DNA from 4 places in the Streptomyces sclerotialus genome. Region 1 is predicted to be linked to each of the others. Evidence: riboswitches for the same ligand, from Rfam matches in the RefSeq annotation. Region 1 holds a riboswitch; each other region holds the start of a gene.

The links. Region 1 has a riboswitch for cobalamin ahead of AAC944_RS24225 (ribonucleoside-diphosphate reductase subunit alpha). Riboswitches for the same ligand answer to the same signal wherever they lie in the genome.
Region 2: linked by a shared signal. The riboswitch ahead of nicT (Nickel transporter NicT) and the one ahead of AAC944_RS24225 (ribonucleoside-diphosphate reductase subunit alpha) in region 1 are both predicted to bind cobalamin.
Region 3: linked by a shared signal. The riboswitch ahead of AAC944_RS31480 (ABC transporter ATP-binding protein) and the one ahead of AAC944_RS24225 (ribonucleoside-diphosphate reductase subunit alpha) in region 1 are both predicted to bind cobalamin.
Region 4: linked by a shared signal. The riboswitch ahead of metE (5-methyltetrahydropteroyltriglutamate--homocysteine S-methyltransferase) and the one ahead of AAC944_RS24225 (ribonucleoside-diphosphate reductase subunit alpha) in region 1 are both predicted to bind cobalamin.

Annotation. Positions count from the first base shown of each region.
Region 1 covers NZ_JBFOHP010000002.1:5,446,535-5,449,954, forward strand. Annotated here, with positions in the region: gene AAC944_RS24225 (ribonucleoside-diphosphate reductase subunit alpha) at 1-1,637, opposite strand, end outside; cobalamin riboswitch at 1,792-1,922, opposite strand; gene mctP (monocarboxylate uptake permease MctP) at 2,176-3,420, opposite strand, start outside.
Region 2 covers NZ_JBFOHP010000002.1:4,437,145-4,440,564, reverse strand. Annotated here, with positions in the region: gene AAC944_RS19750 (HhH-GPD-type base excision DNA repair protein) at 1-172, shown strand, start outside; gene nicT (Nickel transporter NicT) at 214-1,338, opposite strand; cobalamin riboswitch at 1,371-1,633, opposite strand; gene AAC944_RS19740 (helix-turn-helix domain-containing protein) at 1,705-2,601, opposite strand; gene AAC944_RS19735 (NAD(P)-dependent alcohol dehydrogenase) at 2,760-3,420, shown strand, end outside.
Region 3 covers NZ_JBFOHP010000002.1:7,152,709-7,156,128, forward strand. Annotated here, with positions in the region: gene AAC944_RS31475 (DUF72 domain-containing protein) at 1-765, opposite strand, end outside; gene AAC944_RS31480 (ABC transporter ATP-binding protein) at 838-1,503, opposite strand; cobalamin riboswitch at 1,556-1,728, opposite strand; gene AAC944_RS31485 (CPBP family glutamic-type intramembrane protease) at 1,861-2,850, shown strand; gene AAC944_RS31490 (ABC transporter substrate-binding protein) at 2,915-3,420, shown strand, end outside.
Region 4 covers NZ_JBFOHP010000002.1:6,806,161-6,809,580, forward strand. Annotated here, with positions in the region: gene metE (5-methyltetrahydropteroyltriglutamate--homocysteine S-methyltransferase) at 1-1,181, opposite strand, end outside; cobalamin riboswitch at 1,345-1,569, opposite strand; gene AAC944_RS29950 (GAF domain-containing protein) at 2,152-3,336, opposite strand.

The DNA.
Region 1 (3,420 bases):
CGCAGCCGGAAGAAGACGTCCTGGAGCCCCATCAGGCCCAGGCCCACCGGACGCCAGCGCGAGTTGGACGCGCCGGCCTGCTCGGTCGGGTAGAAGTTGATGTCCACCACGCGGTCGAGGAAGGTCACGGCCGTACGGACCGTGGCGTCCAGCTTCGCCCAGTCCATCGCCTCCTCCCAGCCGGCGGCCTCGTCGCGGAGGTGCGCCGCGAGGTTGACCGACCCGAGGTTGCACACGGCCGTCTCGCCGTCGTCCGTGACCTCCAGGATCTCCGTGCACAGGTTCGAGGAGTGCACGACTCTGCCCGGCTCCGCCGTCTGGTTCGCGGTGCGGTTGGCGGCGTCCTTGAAGGTCATCCAGCCGTTGCCGGTCTGCGCCAGCGTCCGCATCATCCGCGCGTACAGCGTCCGGGCCGGCACCGCCTTGACGGCCTTCCCCGCGGCCTCCGCCTTCCGGTACGCGGCGTCGAACTCCGCGCCGTACAGATCCACCAGCTCCGGCGCGTCCACCGGCGAGAACAGCGACCAGTCCTGGTCGGCCTCGACCCGGCGCATGAACTCGTCCGGGATCCAGTGCGCGATGTTCAGGTTGTGCGTCCGCCGCGCCTCCTCACCCGTGTTGTCCCGCAGCTCCAGGAACTCCTCGATGTCCGCGTGCCAGGTCTCCAGGTACACGCAGGCCGCGCCCTTGCGACGACCGCCCTGGTTCACCGCGGCGACCGACGCGTCGAGCGTCCGCAGGAACGGCACGATGCCGTTGGAGTGCCCGTTCGTGCCGCGGATCAGCGAACCGCGGGCACGCACCCGGGAGTACGACAGACCGATGCCGCCGGCGTGCTTCGAGAGCCGCGCGACCTGGTGGTACCGGTCGTAGATCGAGTCCAGCTCGTCCAGCGGCGAGTCCAGCAGATAGCAGGAGGACATCTGCGGATGACGGGTGCCGGAGTTGAACAGCGTGGGGGAGGAGGGGAGGTACGAAAGGGTGCTGGTCAGCCCGTACAGCTCGGCGACGTCCGCGAGCGCCCGCGCGGAGCGGTCCTCGGCCAGGCCGCACGCCACCCGCAGCAGGAAGTGCTGCGGCGTCTCGATGACCTTCCGGGTGATCGGGTGACGCAGCAGATAACGCGAGTACACCGTGCGCAGGCCGAAGTAGCCGAACCGGTCGTCGGCGCCGTCCGTGAGCGCCTCGTCGACCAGCGCGTCCAGCGCGGCGGCGTGCGTGCTCACGAACGCGGCCGTGGAGTCGGCGATCAGGCCCTCACGGTGGCCCGTGGCGACCGACGCGGCGAACCCCGTCGCGCCCTGGCTCGCGGCCTCCTCGGCGATCGCGGCCGTCAGCAGCCGCGCGGCCAGCTTGGAGTACTGCGGCTCGTCACCGATCAGACCGGCGGCGGCCTCCATCGCCAGCTCCCGCAGCTCCGCCTCGTCCGAGCCGGCGTGCCGGCCGCGCAGCGCGGCCGCGGCGACCTTGCCCGGGTCGGTGGCCGGCAGGTCAGCGGTGAGGTCGGTCAGGGTGCGCAGCAGGGCCGCGCCGGGGCCGTCGTGGCCTTGCGCGGGCGCCGGCCGGGCCTCCTGTGCCGACTGGGCCTGTTGTGCTGACTGCGCCTGTTGTGCTGACTCCGCGGGCGCGATGGTCACCTTGTGCTCTCCTCACTCGGCCGGCGCCGGAGGAGGGGTGACGGAGGCGTACGGGCAGCCGCGCCGGACGCCTTGCCGGGCACGCGGGCACACCACGCAGCGTCCACCGGCCCAACCCACGGAGCCCGGACGTCTCGACGCCCGCACCGGGACGGCTACGGGCGTACCGTCGGCAGGTCATCGGACTTGCTGAGTGCGCAGATACCCACTCAGCACACCGTTGCGGGACAGTTCCGGATTCGCACCGGATTCCCCTGCGGCGACAGCGAGGACGAGCATACATCTTGTGTCGCCCCTCGCGACCAATCCCATATCTTGTGTCGCCGTGCTGCTGTGCGTACTGCTGTGCGTACTGCTGTGCGTACTGCTGTGTGTACTGCTGTGTGTACTGCTGTGTGTACTGCTCTGCGTGCCGCGGTACGTACGGATGGTCACGGCCCGCGGGTGCCCTGGCAGGGCGGCCGTGGTGCAGCCGGGCAACGACAACGGGCCGCCGGTTTCCACCGGCGGCCCGTCGGCCTCACGCACACAGGCGGGGTCAGTGGGCGGATCCCGCCGTGGCCGGCGGCAGCTCCACCTGCACGCCCTTGTCACCGGCGTCCGCCGTGTAGTCCTCCGGCGAGGTCTCGTCGACCCCGGCCGGCGCCTTCACGGCCCGCAGGACCACCGTCAGCACCACCGTGACCAGCGCGTTCAGCACGAACGCGGTCAGGCCGATGTAGCCGATCTCGCCGATACCGGGAATCTCCGCGTTCGAGCCGCCGAAGTGCTTCTGCGTCGGGCTCGCCACGCCGTACGCCGCGACCGTGCCGTACACCATGCCGACCGCCCAGCCGGCGAGCAGCGCCCAGCGGTGGAACCAGCGGGTGAACAGGCCACCGACCAGCGACGGCATGGTCTGCAGGATCCAGATGCCGCCCAGCAGCTGGAAGTTGATCGCCACCGTCTTGTCCATCGTCAGGACGAACGCCAGCGCGCCGACCTTCACCAGCAGCGACACCAGCTTGGCGACCTTGTGCTCCTGCGCGGGCGTCGCGCCCGGCTTGAGGAAGTCCTTGTAGATGTTGCGGGTGAAGAGGTTCGCCGCGGCGATCGACATGATGGCCGCGGGCACCAGCGCGCCGATACCGATCGCGGCGAACGCCACGCCCGTGAACCAGTCGGGGAACATGTTCTCGAACAGCTGTGGAATCGCCAGCTGCCCGTTCTGCACCTTGATGCCGGCCGCGATCGCCATGAAGCCCAGCAGCGCGAGGAGGCCGAGCATCAGGGAGTACAGCGGCAGGATGGTGGTGTTGCGGCGGATCACGTTGCGGTTCTGCGAGGACAGCGTCGCCGTGATCGAGTGCGGGTACATGAACAGCGCCAGCGCCGAGCCGAGCGCCAGCGTCGCGTACGCCCACTGCGCGTTCGGACCGCTCGCCAGCTCTCCGCGCGGCTTGCCCGTGGCCGGGTTGGTCTCCGCGAAGGCGTCCCCCGCCACGTGGAAGATGTGCTCGAAGCCGCCCAGCTCGATCGGGATGTAGATGATCGCCACGGCGATGACGAGGTAGATCAGACCGTCCTTGACGAACGCGATCAGCGCGGGCGCACGCAGCCCGGAGGAGTAGGTGTAAGCGGCCAGCACGCCGAAGGCGATCAGCAGCGGCAGGTCCTTGATGAACCAGTTCGTGTTCTCCCCGCCGCCGACGCCCATCACGTCCAGAACGGCCTGGATGCCCACGAGTTGCAGCGCGATGTACGGCATCGTGGCGAGGATGCCGGTGAGCGCCACGGCCAGCGA
Region 2 (3,420 bases), 1.0 Mb from region 1:
CGGCAAGCAGTTCGGCGTGCGCCCCGAGGGCTGGCGCGAGGCAGCCGGCCCGTACGGCGAGGAGGACGCCCGCCGCTCGGTGGCCGACATCACGGGCCCCGCATCCCTCGCCGAGGTCCGCGCCTACAAGCAGGAGATGAAGCGGGCGGCCAAGAAGGCGGCCGGCAAGTAGCCGGCCGCCCGGGGGCCGGCGGGCCTGGGGCCGGCCGCGGTTCAGGCTTCGGGGGTGGCCGCCGCCCGGGCCGCCCAGCGCTGCTCGACCCCGGACAGCCGCCAGTAGGCGATCGCCGCCGCCCAGACGACGACGAAGATGCCGACGATGAGATAACCGACGTTGTCCAGGTTCAGCCCGGAGATCCAGTCGGTGACCGCGTCCGTGAGCCCGAGCTTGTCGTGCAGCACGCTCACCAGCTCGATGGTGCCGATGAAGAAGGCCACCACGATCGACAGCCCGGTGATGGTGAGGTTGTAGTAGACCTTGCGCACCGGGTTGGCGAACGCCCACTGGTAGGCGAAGTTCATGAACGTGCCGTCGAGCGTGTCGAACAGGCTCATGCCGGCCGCGAACAGCAGTGGCAGGCACAGGATCGCGTACCAGGGCAGACCTGTTGCGGCCCCGCTGCCGGCCATCACCATCAGCGTGACCTCGGTCGCGGTGTCGAAGCCGAGGCCGAAGAGGAAGCCGAGCGGGTACATCTGCCCCGGGCGGGAGATCGACTTGGTGAAGCGGCCCAGTACGCGGTTCATGAAGCCGCGCGAGTCCAGCTGCCGCTCCAGCTCGGCCTCGTCGTACGTCCCGGCCCGCATGGACCGGAACACCCGCCAGATGCCGGCCAGCGCGACGAGGTTCAGGGCCGCGATGAGGTACAGGAACCCGCCGGAGACGGTGGTGCCGACCGTGCCGAGCACCTGGTGCGTGCGGGAACCGTCGTCCAGCAGCGTCCCCGCGATCGCCGCGCCGCCCGCCACCAGGGCGGCCATCACGACGACCACGCTGGAGTGCCCCAGCGCGAACCAGAAGCCCACCGACACCGGCCGCTTCCCGTCGGCCATGAGCTTGCGGGTGGTGTTGTCGATCGCGGCGATGTGATCGGCGTCGAAGGCGTGCCGCATGCCGAGGGTGTACGCGGTGACGCCGAGGCCGACGCCGTAGACCTGGGTGCCGATCGTGTAGTGGTTCGGCACCACCAGCAGGAGCAGCACGCCGAAGGCGATGACGTGCAAGCCGGCTATGACGGCCAGCAGACCGGCCGTGCGGACCGTGTCCCGCCGCTGCCAGCGGAACTGCCGCAGCTCGGGGGGCGTGGGGGTTGTGGGGGTATGAGTGGGCACGGTCATGCGGCCGTCACGCTCCAGCACCTCGTGGAATCCGTTCGTGAGATGCCGTGGCCGGTCTCCTGGCTTACGGGGTACCTCCGTGCTCGTCGAGACGCTTCTCGCCGAGAGCCGGAGGAGGGCGCGTCCGGCCCGGCCTTCCCGTCCGCGCCCGGCGGACAGTGGCCCCCACGCGCACAGGTCACCCGGCGCGCGGGAAGGGTCGGAAACTCCCCGATCACAGTGGCGAGGGCCGCTCCGGAATCGGACCCGAAGGTCTTCACCGGTCTTCCCGAACACCACGGCCGGGTCACTCTAACCCCGCTGTTCTCCGGGGGCCCCCTTCCCCCCCACCCCCCACCCCCGCCCTCCCCGCGCTGCGTGCCCGGCTCAGCCCCCCGCGTCCTGTCGCTCGGCGGTGTCCTCGCTCACCGGGGCCCGGTCCGCCGGCCCCTCCGCTGCCCAGCTCCCGAGCAGCCGCAGCGACTCCGCCGAGGCCGAACCGGGCTCCGCGTTGTAGACGATCAGCTGCTGGTCCGGGTCGGCGGGCAGCCGCAGCGTCTCGTACGACAGCGTCAGCGGGCCGACCACCGGGTGGTGCAGCCGCTTCACACCGAACCCCTTGTCCTGCACGTCGTGCGCGGCCCAGAGCTGCCGGAACTCCTCGCTCTTGACCGACAGCTCCCCGATCAGCGAGGCGAGCTGAGGATCGTCGGGGTGACAGCCCGCGTCCATCCGCAGAAAGGCGACGATGTCGGCGGCCTTGCTGTCCCAGTCGACGAAGAGGTCCCGGGACTCGGGGTCCAGGAAGACCTGCCGGGCGATGTTGCGCCGCTCCGGCGGCATCGCGGCGTAGTCCCCGAGCAGCGCGCACGCCATGCGGTTCCACCCGATGACGTCCAGGCGGCGGCCCGCGACGTACGCCGGTATGCCCTCCATCGCGTCCAGCAGCTGCTGCAGCGCGGGCCGCACCCGCTGCGGGCGCCCGGCGCCGCGCGAGCGCTTGGCCTTCGGCTTGACCAGGTGGTTGAGGTGCGCCCGCTCCGCGCTGTTGAGCCGGAGCGCGCCGGATATGGCGTCGAGGACGGCGGTGGAGACGTTCTCCCCGTGGCCCTGCTCCAGGCGTACGTAGTACGCCACGCTCACTCCAGCCAGCTGCGCCAGCTCCTCCCTCCGCAGCCCCGGCACCCGGCGCCGCCCGCCGTGCCGCGGCAGTCCCACGTCCTCGGGCTGCAGGCGTGCGCGGCGGGTGCGCAGAAACTCGCTCAATTCGGTGCGCTGGTCCATATGGCCAGTATCCGCGTCCGGCCGACAACCCGTGGTGGCCTGTGGACAACTCTGCGAAACCGCAGGTCGCGAAGGTGACACTGCCATTGGTACCAACGGCGTTCGTACGTAAACGGGGGGTCTGGCTCCGCTTCTGCTCCTCACGCAGGCTCGATGTCATGACACACACCTCTGTCACCGCGTATGCAGCACCCGCGCCCAAGGCACCCCTGGAGCGCACCACCATTCCGCGCCGTGAGCTCGGCGCGCACGACATCCTCATCGAGATCAAGTACGCGGGGATCTGCCACTCCGACATCCACCAGGTCGACTCGGACTGGGGTCCGGGCACCTTCCCGATGGTCCCGGGCCACGAGATCGCCGGCGTGGTCGCCGCGGTCGGCCCGGAGGTCACCCGCCACCAGGTGGGCGACCGGGTCGGCGTCGGCTGCATGGTCGACTCCTGCCGGGAGTGCGACAACTGCAAGGCCGGATTCGAGCAGCACTGCACCGGCGCGCTCGGCCCCGTGATGACGTACAACGCCACGGGCCGCGACGGCGAGCCCACCTACGGCGGCTACTCCACCCACGTGGTGGTCACCGAGGACTTCGCCGTCCGCATCCCCGACGGCCTCGCGCTGGACGTGGCCGCGCCCCTGCTGTGCGCCGGCATCACCGTGTACTCGCCGCTCGCCCGCTGGGGCGCGGCCCCCGGCAAGAAGGTCGCGGTCGTCGGGCTCGGCGGCCTCGGCCACATGGCCGTGCAGATCGCCCGCGCCAAGGGCGCCGAGGTGACCGTCCTCAGCCAGTCGCTGCGCAAGAAGGAGGACGGCCTGAAGC
Region 3 (3,420 bases), 1.7 Mb from region 1:
GCGCGGTACCCACTCCGCCAGCTCCGACGGTGCGTAGGCGTAGCGGAAGCGGTCCTCCTTGCTGCCGCTGCCCCACGAGGCGCTGCGGCCGTGGAAGCGGACCACCGCCGTGTGCGCAGAGGTCACCGGGGTGACCGGCGGGACGGAACGGGGGAGCGTCCGGGTCATGTCCACGGCCACGGCCGCCATGCCCAGCTCCGCGAGAAGCGCCGTCGTCCGCTCCGCCTGGTCCCCCTGCCACCAGGCCGGGTGACGGAACTCGACGGCCACGGGCCACCCTTCGGTCCGCTGCCGGCATGCGGTGAGGAACGTCTCCCACCGGCTGCCGGGCGCGCACCACGGCGGGAACTGGAAGAGGAGCGTGCCGAGGCGGCCGGCCCGGCGCAGCGGCTCCAGCCCCTGTCCGAACCGGTCCCAGACCTCGTCGAGCAGCGCCGGGTCGGTGCCCCGCGCGGCGCCCGGCCGCTCGCGTGCCGGCCGTAGGCCGGGCGGGAGCGCGTGCGGTGCAGTGGGGTGCCCGGTGAGCAGGGAGAACGCCTTCACGTCGAAGCGGAAGCCGTCCGGTGTGCGCTCCGCCCACAGTGCGCTGTTCCGCGCGCTGGGCAGTGCGTAGTACGTGGCGTCGACCTCCACGACGGGGAACCGCTCGGCGTAGTACCGCAGCCTGCCTTCCGCGTCCCGGCGTCCCCGCGGATACCAGCCGCTGCGTACCAGCGCCTGGTCCGTCCACGAACACGTACCGACCGCGATCCCACTGCTGTTCATGGCGCCCGCGTACCCCGTGTCGCGGGGAGCAGCCGTGCTGCGTGGCGATCGGCGTTCCAGCGGCCTTCCCGGTCACCGCCCCCGGCCCGTCCCGGAGGCAGGCGGGTGAGCGGGGGCGGACGTGTGCGTGTGCAGGAAGCGGATGTGGGGCCGGTCCTCGGGCCCGGACCGGGTGATGCGCGCGCGTACCCCGTACACGCCCGCGACCATCGTCTCGGTCAGCACCTCCTGCGGGGTGCCGCCGGCCACCACCCGGCCCTCCTTGAGGACCACGAGCTGATCGCAGTACATCGCCGCCAGGTTCAGGTCGTGCAGCGCGATGATGCTGGTGAGGCGGAGGCCGGCGATCAGGTTCAGCAGGTCGAGCTGGTGCCGGATGTCCAGGTGGTTGGTCGGCTCGTCCAGCAGCAGTTCACGCGGCTCCTGGGCGAGGGCGCGGGCGATCTGGGCCCGCCGGCGTTCGCCGCCGGAGAGGGTGTGCCAGTGCCGGTGTGCCTTGTCGGCCATGCCGGTTCGGGCCAGTGCGGTACGGACGGCCTCCTCGTCCGCCGCCGACGCCGGCGTCCATGCGCTGCGGTGCGGGACGCGGCCCAGGCGTACGACGTCCAGTACCGTCAACGCGCTCCGGGTTTCGGCCTGTTGGTCGACCACGGCGACGCGCCGGGCGACCGTCCGGCGGCCCGTGTCACCCAGCCGGCGGCCGTCGAGGGTGACGGTGCCGGAGTCCGGGGCGAGCACTGGCGAAGCCCGGTCTGCGGTGTTCCCCCCGGCGCGGCACGCACCGGAGGCCGCCAGCAGGTCTTCGGACTCGGGGTCACCCGGACGGGACGCCTTCCCGGACCGCGTGCGCCGTCCAGTGGCCGATGCCCCGCCCGTCACCCTCACCGCTGCGCGTCAGTTCCGGATTCGCACCGGATTCCCTGACCCATACATGTGCACATGCGCATGCAAGGTACGACTGGCCCACGCAGCTACCACAGGCACTTCACGGCACCGGCCGGCGACCGGAGGTGGGAGCTCCCGCCCGCGTAGACCGAAGGATGTAGCCGGCTTTCCCTCCTGAGCAGGAGGTCGGAGGCGGTGCCGACGGCGACGATGCCAGAGGTACGAGTCGGCGACACGAGGTACGAACGCGAGGTCCGGGCAGGTATGCGGCGGAGCGGGACGATCAGAGAACGACGGACGGCGGACCTTCCCCGCCCCGCCCCCACCACGTCGCGTACGGCGGCGGTGGGCCGGGCCCTGGCCGGTGGTCTGGTCATGGCCGTCGCGCTGGGATGCGGTACGACCCTGGGCACGGCCGTCGCCGACCGCGTCGGTGCCTCGGGCCTGGCGGCGCGCCTGATCCCGGCCGCACTCGTCAGTGTGCTCGCCGTGCCGGTCGTCGTCGCCGTGCACCGGCGCCGCGCGGCGGCTCCGCTCGGTTTCGGCGGCCCCGGCGCGAGCGTACGGGCGTTCCTGACGGGCGTCGGCGTGACGGCGGCAGCGGCGGCACTCGTACTCGGCGCGGCCACGGCGGGCGGGATGCTGCGCTGGTCGAGTCCGGACCTCGGCACCCTCGCCGGGTTCCTCGTCTCCAACGCGGTGGTCGCCCTGCTGCTCGAAGCGCTGCCGGAGGAGACGACGCTGCGCGGCCACACCTGGACCGCCCTGCGCGAGCGCTTCGGCGGCACGGTCACCGCACTGGGCACCACGGCGGTGTTCCTGCTGGTGCCGGCGGCGTCGACGGTCGTGGAAGCCGGGACGGCCCGGCTGCTCGGCCGGGCTCCGCAGCCGATCGGCTTCGCGCCCGACGGGCAGCCCCCGGCCGACTACCTGATCCTGCTGGCGGTCTTCGGGCTGACCCTCGTCGCGGCCCGTACGGCCGTGCGCCGGTCCCCGCTCTGGGCCGCCATCGGGGCCCACCTGACGTTCCTGAGCGTCAATCGCCTCCTGCTGGAGGGCGACGCGCGGGGCGCGGGCTGGTCGGCGGAGCTCATGACGCCGGACGCGGTCCTGCTCGTACCGGCGTACCTGCTGCTCGCCGCCGCCGGATTCGCGGTGTGCAGGCGCTTCGGCCGCGGTCCGGAGAACGGGAACTATTGAAAACGATTGTCATCGTGTTACCTTTTCCCGTCTCCTCTTGACCGTCCCTTTACCGGAGAGTTCCGTGCGCCTGCCCGCCCGCCTCCTGTCCCTAGCCGTGGCCTCCGTACTGCTCACCGGCTGCTTCTCGGCGTCGTCCGGTCCCGGTGGCACGTCCTCCGAAGGTGAACGGATACGCGTGGCGATGATGCAGCCGCCGCGTTCGGGCCTCTCCCCGCTCTCCGACGACGCCTTCAAGCTCTCCCGCTGGTCCACGGCCGAGACGCTGGTGAAGCTGGACGCGGACGGGAACGCGAAGCCCGCGCTGGCCACCGACTGGCGGCGCGACGGCCGCAGTTGGACGTTCACCATCCGGGACGGCGTCACCTTCCACGACGGCACCCGGCTCACGCCCGAGGCCGTCGTCCGCTCCCTGACCAGGGCCGCGACCGCTTCCCCCAAGCCCCGCATCCTCGACGGCGTCGAGCTCACCGCGAAGACCCGGGGCGACTCGGTCGTCGTCACCACCGCCGAGGAGGACCCGCTCGTCCCGCAGCGCCTCAGCTCGCCGCAGCTGTCGGTCCTCGCGGC
Region 4 (3,420 bases), 1.4 Mb from region 1:
GCCAGGTCGGCGCGGTTCGCGGCGAGTTCGGCGGCGATGGTGTCGGTGCCGTGCGCGAGGCCCTTGGCGAGGGTGACGATCTCGGCGGTCTTCTGGCGGGCGAAGGCCAGCCACCGCAGGATCTGCGGGTCGATGTCCCGCTCGGGGGCCGTGTCGAGCGGGACGTGCAGCAGGGAGCAGGAGGCGGACACGTCGACGCGGTCGGCGAGGCCGAGGAGGGTGCCGAGCGTGGCGAGGGCGTTCTCCAGGTCGCCCACCCAGACGTTGCGGCCGTTGACGACACCGGCGACCAGGCGCTTCCCGGGCAGTCCGCCGACGGCGGCGAGCGCGTCGAGGTTGGCGGCTGCGGCCTCCGTGAAGTCCAGCGCCAGGCCCTCGACCGGCGCCTTCGCGAGTACCGGCAGGGCGTTGCCGAGCCGGTCGAAGTAGGAGGCGACGAGCAGCCGGGGCCGGTCGGTGAGGGCGCCGAGGTCGCGGAAGGCGCGTTCGGCGGCGTTCAGCTCGGCCGGCGTGCGGTCCTGGACGAGGGCGGGTTCGTCCAGCTGTACCCACTCGGCGCCGGCGGCACGCAGGTCGGCGAGGACCTCGGCGTAGACCGGGAGCAGCCGGTCCAGCAGCGTCAGCGGGTCGAAGTCCGGGGCCACGCCCGGGGCGGGCTTGGCGAGCAGGAGGTAGGTGACGGGGCCGACCAGGACCGGCCGGGCCGGGAGGCCCAGGGCCACGGCCTCCTTGAGCTCGGTGACCTGCTTGGCGGAGTCAGCGGTGAACACCGTGTCCGGGCCCAGCTCCGGGACCAGGTAGTGGTAGTTGGTGTCGAACCACTTGGTCATCTCCAGCGGTGCGACGTCCTGGGTGCCGCGCGCCATGGCGAAGTAGCCGTCCAGGGCGTCCGCCGCGACGGCTTCCCGGTGGCGGTCGGGGATCGCACCCACCATGACGGTGGTGTCCAGCACGTGGTCGTAGTACGAGAAGTCGCCGGTGGGGACCTCGTGGATGCCGGCCCCGGCGAGCTGCTGCCAGTTGGTGCGGCGCAGTCCGGCGGCGGTGCCGCGGAGGACGTCGGCGGTCACCCGGCCCTTCCAGTAGCCCTCGACGGCCTTCTTCAGTTCGCGGTTCCGGCCCTGGCGGGGGTAGCCGTACACGGTGGCCCGTGCTGCCGCGGCTGCGGACTTCGCTGTCACGGAGATCTCCTTCGCGAGATGAATCCCTGAGATCCCGGCAACGGGACGAGAGCGCGAAGGGTGACGGACCAGGCGGTCCGGCCTCGCGCGGCAATGCGCGGCCAGCCGCCTGGTATGCACGCCGACCCGCCCTCGGGGTCACCGGGATGTCCGCGCACGAGTCGTCCGTGCACGGGCAGTGGCAGGTCTTCGGACTCGCGAGCACGTCCTCATCGGTACCGACGAGGACACCTACTGGCCGTCGCTTCCCAGGCCCTTCGGGCCCAGTGCGTATGACGGCGGTCGTTCCCGCTCACCGCTGCGGGGCAGTCCCGGATTCCCACCGGGTTCCCTCTTACGACGCCTCCCGCCTGGCGGACGGGGCGAACCAGCTGCACGGGTCACCCTAAGGGACCGGTCAGCGGCGCGGCGGGTCCCGTCCGGCATTCGGAGGGTGAGCTGGAACACGCCCCAGTCAGGAGTACGGCATGACCCATGACTCCCCGCCGCCGTCGCCGCCATCGTGTCGCCGCCGCCGTCGTCGCCATCGCCCCCTTCGCCGCGGTGCTGCCGCTCGACCACTGCCTCGGCGGCCGTTCCGACACACGCCGTATCCCCGAGCTCTACGACCGGTCCCGGGTGCTGGACCGGGGCTTCGTGGCGTGGGTCGGCGGCGCTGCCGCGTCGGTGCCCTTCTGGCGGTCCGACCTCTACACGGGACCGTTCGCGAAGGCGTTCCCGGAAGCCGGCGACCTTGAGGGCGTTCGTCGCCGCCGGTGCGGGCTCGCTCATCTACCTGCTGACGTACCGGCTCAAGCCGCTCTGGACGAGGGACACGGCCGACGCCCCGGACCGGACACCGAGTGCTCCCGACCGCTCCGAGGCAGTGGCAGGCCGGCGGCACCGACGGGGAGCAGGGTCCGGCGACGTCTGTACTCCCGGGCGTCGCCTCGGGCCGTCCCGGCCGGTCACGCGAAGCGGGCGCAGCCTCTCACCGTCCGGGGCGAAGGGTGAGCCGTACGCCCTCGGCGAGCCGGTAGGGACGGGTGGCCACGACGGCTCCGAGGAGCCGGCGGAGCCGGCTCACCTCCGCCCGCACCGTGACGAGGTGGCCGGGATCGCCGAACATCGACCGGCTCAGCGCGGCCGCGGTCAGGCCGGCCGGGCCCGCCGCGTGCAGCAGGGACAGGATCTCGGCGTGGCGCCTGGTGATGCTCCGGCACCAGGCGGTGTCGCCGGAACTCGCCCGCAGTACCGGCGTCCCGGACAGGTCGAGATCGAGCAGCACGGTGCGGCCGCTGCCCACCGGGCGGACCAGCCAGCCGTCGGCCAGCTTCTCCGGCAGCCAGGCGCCGAGCCCGGGTACGGCGACGGCCTGGCCGGCCCGCGGTGCGGCGATCCGGTCGCCCACGGCGACGCCCGCACGGTGCGCGACCCAGCCGTCGTCGTCCACGACCAGGGCCGGGCCCGTGCCCCCGGCCAGCAGCGGTTCGGCCAGCTGCCGCAGCGCGGCCAGCCGTTCCTGGTGCGACCGCCACAGCTCCGCCTCGGCCAGCCGTGTCGCCGTCTCGACCAGCACGCCGACCGCGGGGTGCAGGGACAGCGCCGGGCCGCTGATGTCGATGACTCCGAGCACCTCACCGGTGCGCGGGTCGTGGACCGGATGAGCACTGCAGTACCAAGCGTGCTGGCCCTGTTCGAAGTGCTCGCCGGCGAGGAGCTCGACCGGCGCGGCCTCGGCCAGCGCGGTGCCGATCGCGTTCGTGCCGACCTTGGCCTCGGTCCAGTCCGCGCCTTCGGTGAACCCGAGTGCGTCGGCCCGGCGGCGGACCGCGGCAGCGCCCGCCCGCCACAGGACGGCGCCGTCGGCATCGGTCACCACGAGCATCATGGTCGCCGCGTCCGAGGTGGCGGTGAACATACCGGCGATGCGGTCGACGACGTCGCGCAACGGTGAGGCGGACCGCCGCCGCGCGACCTCGTCCGCCGCGAAGAAGTCGCGCTCGTTGACGCGGTCCGCGATCAGGCCGAGCTGCCGCATCCGCGACCAGGAGTGGGAGACGATGTCGCGCGGACGTACCGGCGGGCGGGTGCCGGCCATGACCGCTTCGTGCATCCGGACCAGGTCCCGGGCGTGGATCGGGAGGCTCCGGCCGGGTGGGACGGCGCCGTGCACGCGTACCACCTCCCGGCCTGGCGCACCGTCGCGTCGGCCGGTTCAGGATAGGAGCCGGCCGGGGCGACCGCCACGGTCCTGCAC